3 regions of the Massilia putida genome follow, and region 2 is predicted to be linked to each of the others. Evidence: predicted binding sites of a transcription regulator. Region 2 holds the regulator's gene; each other region holds the start of a gene.
The links. Region 2 encodes sigma-54, which starts transcription at its own class of promoters, with help from an activator protein. Its sites were predicted from a motif close to TGGCANGNAANCTGCTTT; they were not measured.
Positions count from the first base shown of each region.

Region 1: a site for sigma-54 is predicted at 2,195-2,212, ahead of BVG12_RS31550 (PEP-CTERM sorting domain-containing protein). Genes of this name have one in related genera too.
Region 3: a site for sigma-54 is predicted at 2,681-2,698, ahead of BVG12_RS23495 (beta-propeller fold lactonase family protein). Genes of this name have one in related genera too.

Region 1 covers NZ_CP019038.1:6,585,517-6,590,127, forward strand. Annotated here, with positions in the region: gene BVG12_RS31545 (SDR family oxidoreductase) at 1-873, opposite strand, end outside; gene BVG12_RS31550 (PEP-CTERM sorting domain-containing protein) at 1,238-2,119, opposite strand; gene galB (beta-galactosidase GalB) at 2,330-4,611, opposite strand, start outside.
Region 2 covers NZ_CP019038.1:4,519,170-4,523,780, reverse strand. Annotated here, with positions in the region: gene BVG12_RS22300 (enoyl-CoA hydratase/isomerase family protein) at 1-619, opposite strand, end outside; gene hpf (ribosome hibernation-promoting factor, HPF/YfiA family) at 847-1,206, opposite strand; gene BVG12_RS22290 (RNA polymerase factor sigma-54) at 1,277-2,776, opposite strand; gene lptB (LPS export ABC transporter ATP-binding protein) at 2,779-3,573, opposite strand; gene lptA (lipopolysaccharide transport periplasmic protein LptA) at 3,570-4,148, opposite strand; gene lptC (LPS export ABC transporter periplasmic protein LptC) at 4,188-4,611, opposite strand, start outside.
Region 3 covers NZ_CP019038.1:4,779,369-4,783,979, reverse strand. Annotated here, with positions in the region: gene adh (aldehyde dehydrogenase) at 17-1,537, opposite strand; gene BVG12_RS23495 (beta-propeller fold lactonase family protein) at 1,706-2,647, opposite strand; gene BVG12_RS23490 (TonB-dependent receptor family protein) at 2,799-4,611, shown strand, end outside.

The DNA.
Region 1 (4,611 bases), 2.1 Mb from region 2:
GTGCGCGGCATACGGGCCGGGCACGGGACGCCACAGATTGTCCGGGCGGTCGGCCGGGATGGTGTCGCCGCGCTGCTGGCCGGCCACGCCCTTGCGCGCCAGGTAGCGGTCGAGCACGCGCGGGATGAATTTCTCGGCCAGCATGGTCGTCACCGTGGGGTAGCCGACGCAGATCTCGGCCCGGCGCGCATGCGCCGCCCAGTAGATCGCGCGGGCCGCCAGCTCCGGCTGGTAATAGGTGCCGATCGGCTTGGGGTGGTGCGTCAGCGTCGTCTTGCACCACTCGAATTGCGGCGTGTTGACGCCGGGCATGTCGACGACGGCCAGGTGGATGTCGCTGTGGTCGTGTTCGAGTTCCGTCCGCACGGACTGGGTGAACCCCTTGATCGCATGCTTGGCCCCGCAATACGGCGATTGCAGGGGAATCGAGCGGTACGCCAGCGCCGAGCTGACTTGCACGATGGTGCCGCGGTTGCGGGGCCGCATGCGCTTCAGCGCGGCCATGGTGCCCCATACGAAGCCGTGGTAGGTGACGTCGGTGACGCGGCGGAAGTCGTCCGGGGCGATGTCGGCGAACGGCGCGAACACGGTGGCCATCGCGTTGTTGACCCAGATGTCGATGGGACCCAGCTCCGTTTCCGCGCGCTCGGCGGCGGCATCGACCTGGGCGTAATCGGCCGTGTCGGCGGAGATGGCGATGGCCTGCGGCGAGCCAAGGCGCTCGGCCTCGGCGCGCGCCGCCTCCAGGCGGTCGGGATCGCGCGCGATGAGCGCGATGCGAGCGCCGTGCCGGGCGAACTGCTGGACCGCCGCGCGGCCGATACCCGCGCTGGCACCCGTGATCACGACGACTTCATGACGCGCTTCCGACATGGCGAGGCCCTCCGTTGGTGCGATGCAGGGCCAGCTTAGCACCAAGCGTCGATGAGCCGCGTCACGTTATGTTTGTGAAAAAGTTCTTGAACAAAAGCAGGATGTCGCCGAGGGACGTGTGACAGGCGCTGTTTGCGTGAAGTCGTGAATTTGCCCGGCGCCGCTGTGAGGACGACGCCAGCCGACATAATTCGCCAGGTCGCGGCTGGCCACGCCGCGAAGGCCGATCGGCCATCCACTCAACGGTTCAGGTGGACCGTTTGACTGCGGGAATGCCGAAAAGATTCCACACTTAACGCGAACCGCGCCATGAAAAAACCGCGGCCGAGACCGCGGTTTTCAGAAGGCCGATCCGAACGACCGATCAGGCTTTCGGCGCGCGGCGGCGGCGCTGTGCGCCCACCAGGCCCAGCATGCCCATGCCCAGCAGCATCATCGTGCCCGGTTCCGGCACCGCGTTAATGAAGGTGTTCGAGCCGTCGACCTTGAACACGATGTCGTTGGCACCGACGTGGTAGTCAGGGAACAGGCTGCTGCCGCCGATGTGGAAGTTGGTCGTCGCCGAGTTGCCGGCCGGGTAGTTCAGGTCCGACTCGAACTTGACGCCGAACAGCATGGCCGACACGCCTTCGAGATAGTTCGGGTCGATGAAGTCGCCAGGCTGGACTTGCAGAGCGGTCATCTTGGTCGAGCCCTGGCCGCCGGCGCCGGCGATCGTGAAGGTCGACTGGGTGTTGGTCGGCACGATGGTCAGCAGGGCGATCAGCGTGCCGTCGTCGAAACCGGTACCGCCGGTGGTCGATGCGTTGGCCGCGGTGTCATAGTAGATCGCGACCTTGTTGTTGGTCGAGGTCGGATCCAGGCCGAAGGTGGCGGTGTTGCCGGTGAGGCTCGTCACTTTTTCGGTCAGCTTGGCGACGATCGTGAATTCGAAATTCTTGCCGGCGCCCTTGACGCCGTTGGCGTTGAAGTCCAGGCCGTTGAACGCGGCGGTCGTGTCGCCGTCGACGCTGGCCAGGTTCGACTGGTACAGGAACTGGAAGCTCTGGCCCACGGTCAGTGGGGCGCCGAACGGGCCGACGCCTTTGGCGACGCCGCTACCGGTCGTGTTCCAGTCCAGGGTGGTGGATCCCGTCGACAGGACGTTGGTGCCGTCCTTCAGGGTGAAAGCTTGTGCCGACGATCCGGCGAAAGCGAAGCCGAGGGCGGCAACAACCGGAATTAGTTTGCGGAACGATTTGATCATGTTAGCTCCAAGTCATCTGCTGGTTTAAGGTATCGGGGGGATAGTCCAGCGCTTGTCTGCAAGCACGTCACAATCTGTGCAAATCACGTGCCAGATCAAACCCCTATCTTTTAAATCAATGACTTGGGCATAAAATCCCAAGAACTCTCACGTTTCGCGCCGAGAGATGTAAAAATTTTCGACAGCTGATTTTGCAATTGGGAAATTATCTTAGTCCGTCGCTGGCCGGCTGCGCAACGTTACCGCCGTTCCTGCCAGCCCGGCGCCGGCCGCGCGCACCGTGATGGTGCCGCCGGCGCCGGCCTTCGCCCGCACGATGCCCAGCACCAGCCCGTTGAACGCGGCCCGTTCCGGCGACTGGAACGACTCGAAGCTCGTCGGATCGCCGTTGTCGGTGGCGACGAGTTCCCCGGGGCCCTCGACGGTGAATCGCACGCGGTCTTTCGCGCGCGGCGCGGGGGCGCCCGTCTTGTCGACGATGCGCACGGTGACGAACGCCAGGTCGCGGCCGTCGCTCGCGAGCGCCGTGCGGTCGGCCTGTGCCTGCAGGGCGGCTGGGGCGAGCGCCGTCCGCACGGTCTCGCGCGCCCATTCGCGACCGTCCTTGTACGCGACGACCGTGATCTCGCCCGGTTCGTACGTCACGGCATCCCAGCGCAAGCGGTAGGCGTACGGCGCCTTTTTCTGGCGCCCCTGCGATTTGCCGTTGACGAACAGCTCGGCCTCGTCGCCCGACGTAAACACGTGCACCGGCGTGACCAGGCCGACGCGGTCCGGCCACGTCCAGTGCGGCAGCACGTGCACCATGGGCAGGTCGGCGCGCCAGCGCGACTGGTACAGGTAATAGCGGTCTTTCGGGAAGCCGGCCAGGTCGACGATGCCGGAGTAGGCGCTGCGCGCGCCGTAGTATGGTGTCGGCTCGCCCAGGTAGTCGAAACCGGTCCAGACGAATTCGCCGGCCACGTAGGGGTTGTGGTCGAGTGAGGCGAACACCTTGTCGGCGGACGCGCCAAAATCGACGGCGTACAGTTCGTAGGCGCTGACCTGCTGGTTCGCCGAATCGCCTCCGCGGCCATCGCGGACAATGGAGCTGTTCGTCGGATGCACCGGGAACAGGTAGACGCCGCGGCTGCTGAAGGCCGACGCGGATTCGGTGCTGAGGATCGTCTTGTCCGGGAATCTGGCATGGAATAGCGGGTACTGCGGTGGCGTGCGGATCCGGTCGGTGCCTTCGAATTCCGGATCCTGGCGGATCCCTTCGCCCTGGTAGTTCAGGCCGATGACATCGACCTCCGCAGGCAGCGGCATGTCCGACTTGGCGTAGTTCATGGCCGTCGTCGTCGGCCGGGTCGGATCTTCCTCGTGCGCGATGGCCACCAGTTCGCGGCCGACGGTGGCCCCTTCTTCGCCCGTGTACTGCTCGCCGACTTCGTTCCCCACGCTCCACAGGATGATGGACGGGTGATTGCGGTCGCGCCGGATCATCGCGCGCAGGTCCTGCTCGTGCCAGTCGGGGAAGATCAGGTGGAAGTCCAGCGGCGTCTTCTTGCGCTGCCAGGAATCGAACACCTCGTCCATCACGAGGAAGCCCATGCGGTCGGCGAGGTCCAGCAGCTGCGGGTCGGGCGGATTGTGGCTCATGCGCAGGGCGTTGGCTCCCATCGCGCGCATGATCTCCAGCTGGCGCTCGGCCGCGCGCGCATTGAACGCGGCGCCCAGCGCGCCCAGGTCGTGGTGGTTGTTCACGCCGCGCAGGGGGATGTGTTCGCCGTTGACGATGACGCCGCGGTCCGGGTCGAAGCGCACGGTGCGGATGCCGAACGGCGTCTCGTAGCGGTCGACGACGCGGCCGTCCTGGCGCACGGTGGCCACGAGCGCGTAGCGGTGCGGCGTCTGCGTGGGCGGGGGACCCCACAGGCGCGGCTTGGTCACAACCGTCGCGCCACTGACGGTGCCGCTCGCGCCCGCCGCGACCATCACGGGGGCCGACACGGTCGTCGCGACGGCCTTGCCGTCGACGCGTCCATGCTCGTCCAGCGGGTACAACTCCGTCGTCACCGTCGCCTCGGCAGGCGCGGGGCCGTCGTTGTCGAGCGCGATCCGCCACGCGACGCGCGCCGCTTCGGCCAAGGCCTGCGGCGTCGCCTCGGACGTCGTCACCGTCACGCCCCACTGGCCCACGTGGACGGGCGCCGTCTTCGTCAGCCACACGTCGCGGTACAGGCCCGCGCCCGGATACCAGCGCGCGGATTCCGGCGGGTTGTCGAGGCGGATCGCGAGCTGGTTGACCGCGCCCGGCCGCAGCCAGGGCGTCAGGTCGATGCGGAACGAGTTGTAGCCGTAGGGCCAGCCGCCCGCGAGGTGGCCGTTGACCCACACGCTGGCGTACGACATGGCCCCGCCCACGTGGAGGAAGATCTGCTTGCCGCGGTCCGCAGCGGGGATGTCCAGCTTGCGGCGATACCAGGCCGGGCCCCACGTCTTGAGGCGGC
Region 2 (4,611 bases):
GCGTCGACTCGATCAGCGCGCGCAGCGCGTCCAGTTGGGCGGCCGGTACGAACACGTCGGCCAGGCCGACGTAGATGGCGTCCGCGGCGCCGATGGTCACGCCCGTCACGCCAAGGTAGTGGCCTAGGCGGCCCGGCGCATGCGACAGGAAGTGGCTGCCGCCCACGTCCGGAAACAGGCCGATGTTCACCTCGGGCATGGCGATCTTCGAGCGCTCCGTCACGATGCGCAGGCCGCAATCCGGCCCGCCCTGGGCGATGCCCATGCCGCCGCCCATCACCACGCCATCCATCAGCGCGATATACGGCTTCGGGTAAAAGTGGATCAGGTGGTTGAGCGCGTATTCCTCGGTGAAGAAATCTTCCAGCAGCGGACTGCCCGTCTGCGGCGTGGCTTTGCCGGCCTCATGGAAGAAGCGGATGTCGCCGCCGGCGCACAAGGCTTTCTCGCTCGTGCTGGCGATGACGACGGCGTCGATGCCGGCATGTTCGCGCCAGGCGAGCAGCGTCGCAGTGAGTGCGCGGACCATGTCCAGCGACAGCGAGTTCAGCGCTTTCGGTCGGTCCAGGGTGATGATGCCCGTGCGGTTGGCGATCCGCGTCAGTACGTGTTCGGTCATGTCTCTTCGGCGCGTCGAAAAACCTGCTGCGCGTTGCACTGTCGTTCCGCGATGCTCGCTGTACTCGTCGTACAGCTGCGCTTCTCAAACAACATTGCTGCCGCTCGCGACGGTTTTGCGAGGCTCCTCCTTGTTATTGAAATAATCAGAGATACATTGTAGCGCCCATAAAAACGAAAAGGGCGCCAATGCGCCCTTCGTTCCTCGGTGCTGCGGCTGGCGTGGTATCACGCCGCGACGGCAGCTTCCTCTCCTCCTTCGGACATGCGCTTGATGCACGCGTTGTCATGATCCTTGAGCATTTGCTTGTACTTGACGACCTGACGGTCGAGGCGGTCCATCAGCATGTCGATCGCGGCATATAAATCGTGCGCGGCACTGGCGACATGGACGATCTTGCCCGCGACACGCAGGTTGATCTCCGCTTTCTGGCGTTTTTCTTTCTCGGTGAGATTGTCGATGCAGAGGATGACGTGGGAATCGATCACTTGATCGAAATGGCGGGTGATGCGTTCGAGCTTGTTCTGTACGTATTCTCGGATGGCTGGAGTTACATCGAGATGATGTCCGCTGATTGTGAGATTCATACACACTCCTTTGAAGATGCGTTGCCGTGCGCGCATCAAGCGCAAATGGCAACGTTGTTGCAAGAGTTTGCTACAAGGATTTGCGGAGGCTGACGGGTGGAATCTTCAGCGCCTCACGGTACTTCGCGACCGTGCGCCGCGCGATCACCATTCCCTGTTCCCCTAGCATCTCCGCGATCTTGCTGTCGGATAAGGGATTCTTGGGGTCTTCTGCTCCTGTCAGTTGTACGATGAGGGCCCGTATTGCCGTCGACGATGCTTCGCCTCCCGCTTCGGTGGCAACGTGACTCCCGAAGAAATACTTCAACTCGAACATGCCGTGCGGGGTCAGCATATATTTCTGAGTTGTGACTCGAGAAATTGTGCTCTCGTGTAGACCTAGTGTATCAGCTATCTCACGTAAAACAAGGGGCCGCATCGCGACTGCGCCATGCGAGAAAAAGTTGCGCTGGCGATCCACAATAGCCTGGGCCACGCGCAGGATCGTGTCGAAGCGCTGCCGCATATTCTTGATGAGCCACTTGGCTTCCTGCAACTGTGCACCCAGCTGTGTTTCTGATTTCCCCTGCTTCATCAGCGAGGCGTACAGGCTGTTCACGCGCAGGCGCGGCATCACTTCCGGATTCAGCTGCACGCTCCAGCCGTCCTTGGCGCGGCGCACGATCACGTCGGGCACGACGAAGTCCGACACATCCGAGGCGAACGCCGCGCCCGGATGGGGGTTGCACTGGCGGATGACGGCCTGGGCTTCGCGCAGGTCTTCGTCGTCGCAATCGAGCGCCTTTTTGAGCTTGTTGAATTCACGCTGCGCGAACCACGTCAGGTATTTTTCGACGATGACGAGCGCCATGCGCCGCGTGACGAGCGGCACGCCGGGCATGCGGCGGATCTGCAGGGCCAGGCATTCGGCCGCGCTGCGCGCACCCACGCCGGGCGGGTCCATGCTTTGCACGAGGGCGAGCGCCATGCGCAATTCCTCGAACTCGATCTCCAGTTCGGCCGGCAGGCGCGCGTGGATGTCTTCCAGCGGCTCTTCCAGATAACCGTTGTCGTCCAGCGCATCGACGACGAGTTCCACGAGCGCGCAGTCGCGCGGCGCGCAGCACGTCAGGCGCACCTGCTCCATCAGGTGCTCGCGCAGCGTGACGGGACTCGCTTCCAGTTGCGGGCGGCCGTCTTCATCGTCGCCGCCGCTGCCGCTGCGGCCGTACTCGCCCCAGTCCTCGCCGGCTTCGCTGCCGCCGCCTTCGCCGCTGTCGCCACCCGCTTCGCCGTTCTCGCCATTGCCATGCTCGGCGGGCGCGCCGCCCTCCTCGCCCGAGCCCTGCGCGGCCGGCGCCTCACCGGCCTGCGTCGATGCCGGCGCGCTGTTGATGGCGCCGTCGGCCAGCAGGCGCACCGACCGGTCGAGCGGATCGTCGAGCCGTTCGAGCAAGGGGTTCTCGCTCAAGACCTGCTCGATTTCCTGGTGCAGCTCCAGAGTCGACAGCTGCAACAGCCGGATCGATTGCTGGAGTTGGGGCGTCAGTGCAAGGTGCTGTGAAGTCTTGAGTTGCAGCGTCTGTTTCATGACTACATTCGGAAGTGTTCGCCCAGGTAAACGCGGCGCACCGATTCATTGGCGATGATGTCGTCGGGTCGGCCGGATGCCAGCACCGCCCCCTGGTTGATGATGTAGGCGCGGTCGCAGATGCCGAGCGTCTCGCGCACATTATGGTCCGTGATCAGCACGCCGATGCCGCGCTCCTTCAGGAAGCGCACGATACGTTGGATCTCGATGACGGCAATTGGATCCACGCCGGCGAACGGTTCGTCCAGCAGCACGAAGCGCGGATTGGTCGCGAGGGCGCGCGCGATCTCCACGCGGCGGCGCTCGCCGCCCGACAGCGACAGGGCCGGGCTCTCGCGCAACTTTTCGATCTGCAGCTCGGTCAGCAGCTCGTCGAGGCGTTCGGCGATGCGCGTCTTGGTCAGCGGCTTGCCGTTCTCGCGCTGCAATTCCAGCACGGCGCGGATGTTCTCTTCGACCGTCAGCTTGCGGAACACCGACGCTTCCTGCGGCAGGTACGACAGGCCCAGCAGCGCGCGCCGGTGGATCGGCAGGCGCATGATGTCGGTGCCGTTGATGTCGATGCTGCCGGCGTCCGACGGCACCAGGCCCACGATCATGTAGAACGACGTCGTCTTGCCCGCGCCGTTCGGCCCCAGCAGGCCGACGACTTCGCCGCACGCGACCTGCAGCGACACGTCGCGCACCACGAGGCGCTTGCCGTAGCTCTTCTGCAGGCCCTTGACGACCAGCGTGCTGCCGCCGCATTCGACCGGCGGAACCTCGGTGCGTACGTCCATCGTGCGGGCCTCCGTCATTGCTTGCCCGCCGGTGCCGGGGCGGCCGCCGGGGTCGCCTGCGCCGGCGCACGGTGCGGCTGCAGCGTGATGCTGCCGCGGCCATTGCCCGGCTTGTCGGCGCCGGTGGCGTCGTTGCGGCCGACCAGCACCTCTTTGCGGTTGTCGTAGGAGATGAATTTGCTGTCCATTTCCTGCGTGACCTTCTGGCCCTCGAGCTGGCGGATCATCGCTTTCGAGAACAGCTTGACGAGGTCGTTGCGCTCGTCGTATTCGATGCGCTGGGCGCGGCCTTCGTCCCACAGGTCGGGGCCGCCATCGCGCTTCTGGCGGAAGGTCGCGAGCTTGCCCGGCTCGGCCGTCAGGATGAACGTGTGGTAGCCGTCCGGCGATTCCTTGACCTCGGCGCGGTCCGACTTGAGGATCATGGTGCCGCGCGTGATGATCACGTTGCCGGTGGCGACATAGTTCTGCGTCACCTGGTCGACGTTGGCCTTGTCGTACTGGATGTTGATCGGCTTGAGCGCGTCCGCCCTCTCGGCCGAAGCAGCCAGCGGCACCAGCAGGAAGATGGCGGCGGCGAGTATTTTTTTCATTCGGTTGTCCTCTCTATTGGCCTATTGGCTTCAGCGGGCTCAGCGCGACTGGCGCGGCGGATAGCTGATTGCGCCGCGGCCGCCCAGTTCGATCTGCTGGGTGGCGTTGTTGGCCACCATGCCCACGGCGTCGACCGATGCTTTACCGAGCGTCATGTGGATCGGCCGGTCGGTCTTGGCGATCTCGTCGTCCGTCAGCACGGTCAGCACTTCCGTGCGGATCCGCAGCGGCTGCGACGCCGCGTTGCCGGGGCGCTGGATGTCGACGTTGCCGGTCAGGTCGATCTGGTTCTGGTTCTGGTTTACGAGCGCGTGCTCGGCCGTCATCGTCATGGGCGGATGCTCGGTGGTGAGGCTCTGCACGACGGGCTTGTCGACGAGGGCCGTGTTGTCGGCCGGGCGGTGCGTCAGGCGTTCGCCCGAGATCACGTAGCGCGGCTTGCCGGCCTCCGACATGCGCACC
Region 3 (4,611 bases), 260 kb from region 2:
GCGGGGCGATGCTGCATCAGAAGAAGCCCAGCGCTTTCTGGCTGTAGCTCACCAGCAGATTCTTGGTCTGCTGATAGTGGTCGAGCATCATCTTGTGATTCTCGCGGCCGATGCCCGATTGCTTGTAGCCGCCGAACGCGGCGTGGGCCGGGTACAGGTGGTAGCAGTTGGTCCACACGCGGCCCGCCTGGATCGCGCGGCCGACGCGGAAGGCGCGGCTGCCGTCGCGCGTCCACAGGCCGGCGCCGAGACCGTACAGCGTATCGTTGGCGATGCGCAGCGCGTCCGCTTCGTCCTTGAACGTCGTCACCGACACGACCGGGCCAAAGATCTCTTCCTGGAAGATGCGCATGCTGTTGTCACCCTTGAACACGGTCGGACGCACGTAGTAACCGCCGGCCAGGTCGCCGTCGTGCGTCGCCTGCTCGCCGCCGGCCAACACCTGCGCGCCTTCCTGGCGGCCGATGTCGAGGTAGGACAGGATTTTCTCCAGCTGTTCCTTCGATGCCTGGGCGCCGATCATCGTGCCCTCGTCGAGCGGATTGCCGGCCTTGATCTGCGCGACGCGCGCCAGCGCGCGCTCGATGAATTTTTCGTAGATCGATTCCTGGATCAGCACGCGCGACGGGCAGGTGCACACCTCGCCCTGGTTCAGCGCGAACATCGCGAAACCTTCGAGGCATTTGTCGAAGAAGTCGTCGTCCGCATCCATCACGTCGGCGAAGAAGATGTTGGGCGACTTGCCGCCCAATTCCAGCGTCACGGGAATCAGGTTCTGCGCGGCGTATTGCATGATCAGGCGGCCGGTGCCCGTCTCGCCGGTGAACGCGATCTTGGCGATGCGCTTGCTCGACGCGAGCGGCTTGCCCGCTTCCAGGCCGAAGCCGTTGACGACGTTCAGGACGCCCGCCGGCAGCAGGTCGGCGATCAGCTCGACCAGCACCATGATCGAGGCCGGCGTCTGCTCGGCCGGTTTCAGCACGACGCAGTTGCCGGCGGCGAGCGCGGGGGCCAGCTTCCACACGGCCATCAGGATCGGGAAGTTCCACGGGATGATCTGGCCGACGACGCCCAGCGGCTCGTGGAAATGGTAGGCGTAGGTCTGGTCGTCGATGGTCGAGATGGCGCCTTCCTGCGTGCGGATGCAGCTGGCGAAATAGCGGAAGTGGTCGATCGCCAGCGGGATGTCGGCCGCCATCGTTTCGCGGATCGGCTTGCCGTTGTCGATGGTCTCGGCGGTCGCCAGCAGCCGCAGGTTCTGCTCCATGCGGTCGGCGATGCGGTTCAGGATGTTGGCGCGATCGGCCGGCGACGTCTTGGCCCACGCATCCTTGGCGGCGTGGGCGGCGTCCAGCGCCAGCTCCACGTCTTCCGCCGTCGAACGCGCGATTTCGCAGAACGGCTGGCCGCTGATCGGCGTGACGTTGGCGAAATACTCGCCCTTGGCCGGCGCGACGAATTCACCGCCGATGTAGTTGTCGTAGCGTTGGCGGAACGGATTGGCGACGCCGAGTTTGCTGATGTCCGCGAGATTCATGTCATCCTCTTTCTCTATGAGTTGGAATTGGCCGTTGCCGGCACCGGTTGTTGGTTCGTACTCCTCTTCTTTCGCAAACCCCGTGCCAGCCCGGTTTCCCCTGTTTTGGCCGTGCCGGACGGCCTGGCGCCGGCTGTTTCTGGTACAGGTGTCCCAAACTTGAACAACTCAGCGGATCACCACACCCCACGGCAGCTGGCCCACGGCGATGTCGGCCGTCTTGCGGCCCGCCGCCGTGTCGATCACGGACACGCTGTCCGAGCGGCCGTTCGCCACGTACAGCCGGCTGCCGTCGCTCGTCAGCGCCATGTTCCAGGGCCGCTTGCCGACCGCGATGGTGGCGTCCACCGCGTTGCGTGCGGCGTCGATGCGCATCACGCTGCCGTCCGCGCCGTTCGACACGAACACGGTCTTCCCGTCCGGAGATACGGCGATGCCGGCCGGGTTCTTCCCCGCCGGGATGATTGCGATGCTGCGCCGCTGTTCGATGTCCAGCACGTACACCGCGCCCGCCAGCTCGCACGCGACGTAGGCCCGCGCGCCGTCCGGCGAGAAGCCGATGCCGCGCGGACGCAGACCCACGGCGATCGAGCCGACCTGGCGGCGCGCGGCCACGTCGATCACGTCGACCTGTTCCGCGTTCTCGGCCGAGACGAGCAGCCAGCGCCCGTCCGGGCTGAACACGGCGTGCTCGGGATTGCGGCCCTGAACGGGGATATCGGCGGCGAGCATGCGCGCGGCCGCGTCGATCAACGCCACGCTGTTGGTGTCTTCCACCGCGACGGCGACCCAGCGGCCGTCGCGCGATGCGTTCACGCCCTCCGGCGAGCTGCCGAGCGGGATCGTATTCAACGTCGCGCCGCTGGCCGCATCCAGCACGAGCAGCGCATTGGCGGCCGCATCCGTCACGTACAGCCGCGTGCCCGCCGGATCGGCCGCGATGCCGCGCGGACGCTTGCCGGCCGCGATCTGGTGCACGGCGGCGCCGCTGGCCGTGTCGATCACGCTGACCGTGCCGGATTTTTCGTTGGGGACGTAGGCGAAGGGCGCGGCCTGCGCGGCGCCGCAGCCGCAGGCCAGCAGGACGATGAGGGAACGAACGAGTAACATGATGGTCCTTCAAGAGTGAGCGGTACTCTCGGGACTGCAAGCGCCATGCCATGCGCACAGCACGTTTCCGGGCTGGCAGGTATATTGCATGCGCTGATGGTCGGCGCCCGGACGACAGGGCGGACTATTCGACATTGAGCATGGAGACAAGATGGAATACCGTTTGAATTTTGTGGCGGCGCTGTTCGCCGCCGCACCGCTGGCCTGCACCGCCGCGCCCGATGCGCCGGATGCGCCCATGAGCGTGGTCGTCGTCAGCGCCACGCGCGCCGAGCACACGAGCTTCGACCTGCCGGCCGCCATCGACGTCGTCGACGCGGACCGCATCGGCGCTGCCCAGCCGCGCGTGAACGCATCCGAGGCGCTGGCCGCGGTACCGGGGATCAATGTGCAGAACCGCCAGAACTATGCGCAGGACCTGCAGATCTCGTCGCGCGGCTTCGGCGCGCGCTCCGCGTTCGGCGTGCGCGGCGTGCGCCTCATCGCGGACGGCATCCCGGCCACCATGCCCGACGGCCAGGGCCAGGCCGCGACGTTCAACCTCGACATGGCCGAGCGCATCGAAGTCTTGCGCGGCCCGTTCTCCACGCTGTACGGCAACCACGCGGGCGGCGTGATCCAGCTGTTCACGCGCGATCCGCGCGGCGCGCCCTATGTCGAAACGAACGTCTCCGCCGGCAGCGACGGCATGCGCAAGACGGACGTCAACACGGGCGGCAAGCAGGGCAGCTTCGGCTGGCTGCTCGACGGGTCGCGCTTCGAGACGGACGGCTACCGCGCCCACAGCGCCGCCACGCGCGACCAGGCCTATGCGAAGCTGACCTTCGACACGTCTACCACTGGCAAGCTGACGGTGACGGGGAGCAGCCTGCGCCAGGACGACACACAGGATCCGCTCGGCGTGACGTGGGCCACGTTCCAGCGCGACCCGCGCACCGGCGAGATCGACACGACGGACACGCAAACGCCCAGGCGCACGCTGGCCGACCGCTACGACACGCGCAAGACCATCCACCACCAGCAGATCGGCGTGGCCTGGGATGAAAAATTCGGCACCGACCGCCTGCATATGACGGTCTACGGCGGCAACCGCAGCGTGATCCAGTACCAGTCGTTTTCAAAAGCGTTCCAGGCGCCGGCCAGCCATTCCGGCGGCGTGGTCGATTTCGACCGCGATTTCTACGGCGTCGACGCGAACTGGCTGATGGTGCGCCCGCTCGGCGACGGCACCCTGCGCACGACCGTGGGCCTGGAAGCCGGCAAATCGAACGATGCGCGCAAGGGGTACGAGAACTACGTCGGCACGGCCTTCGGCGTGAAGGGCCGCCTGCGCCGCGACGAGGAAGACGACGTGCGCAACGTCGACCCCTACCTGCAGATGGAATGGGAGCGCGGACCGTGGGTGTTCACGGCCGGCCTGCGCCACAGCCGCGTGAGCTTCGACGTGGACGACCACTATCTCTCGAACGGCAACGACGGCGGCAGCGTCGACTACCGCCACACGACGCCGCTGCTCGGTGCGCTGTACAAGGTCACGCCCACGCTCAACGTCTACGCCAGCGCGGCGCGGGGTTTCGAGACGCCTACGCTCAACGAGGTGTTCTACTCGGGCACGGGCGGCGGCTTCAATTACCATCTTGGCGCAGCCACCAGCACGCAGTTGGAGGCGGGTGCCAAGGCCATGATCGGCCCTGACGTGCGCGTGAACGCCGCCCTCTTCCAGGTGCGCACACAGGACGAGCTGGTGGTCGACAGTTCCAGCGGCGGCCGCACCAGCTACCGCAATGCGAGCGCCACCTTGCGTCAGGGCCTGGAGCTGGCGCTTGATGCCGACCTGCGCGCGGGCTTCTCCGCCCGCCTGGCGGCCACGCTGCTGCGCGCGATCTACGACGAGGCCTTCACCGGCGTTGCGGAGGGCAATCGCCTGCCGGGCGTGCCGCGAACGAGTCTGTTCGGCGAGCTGG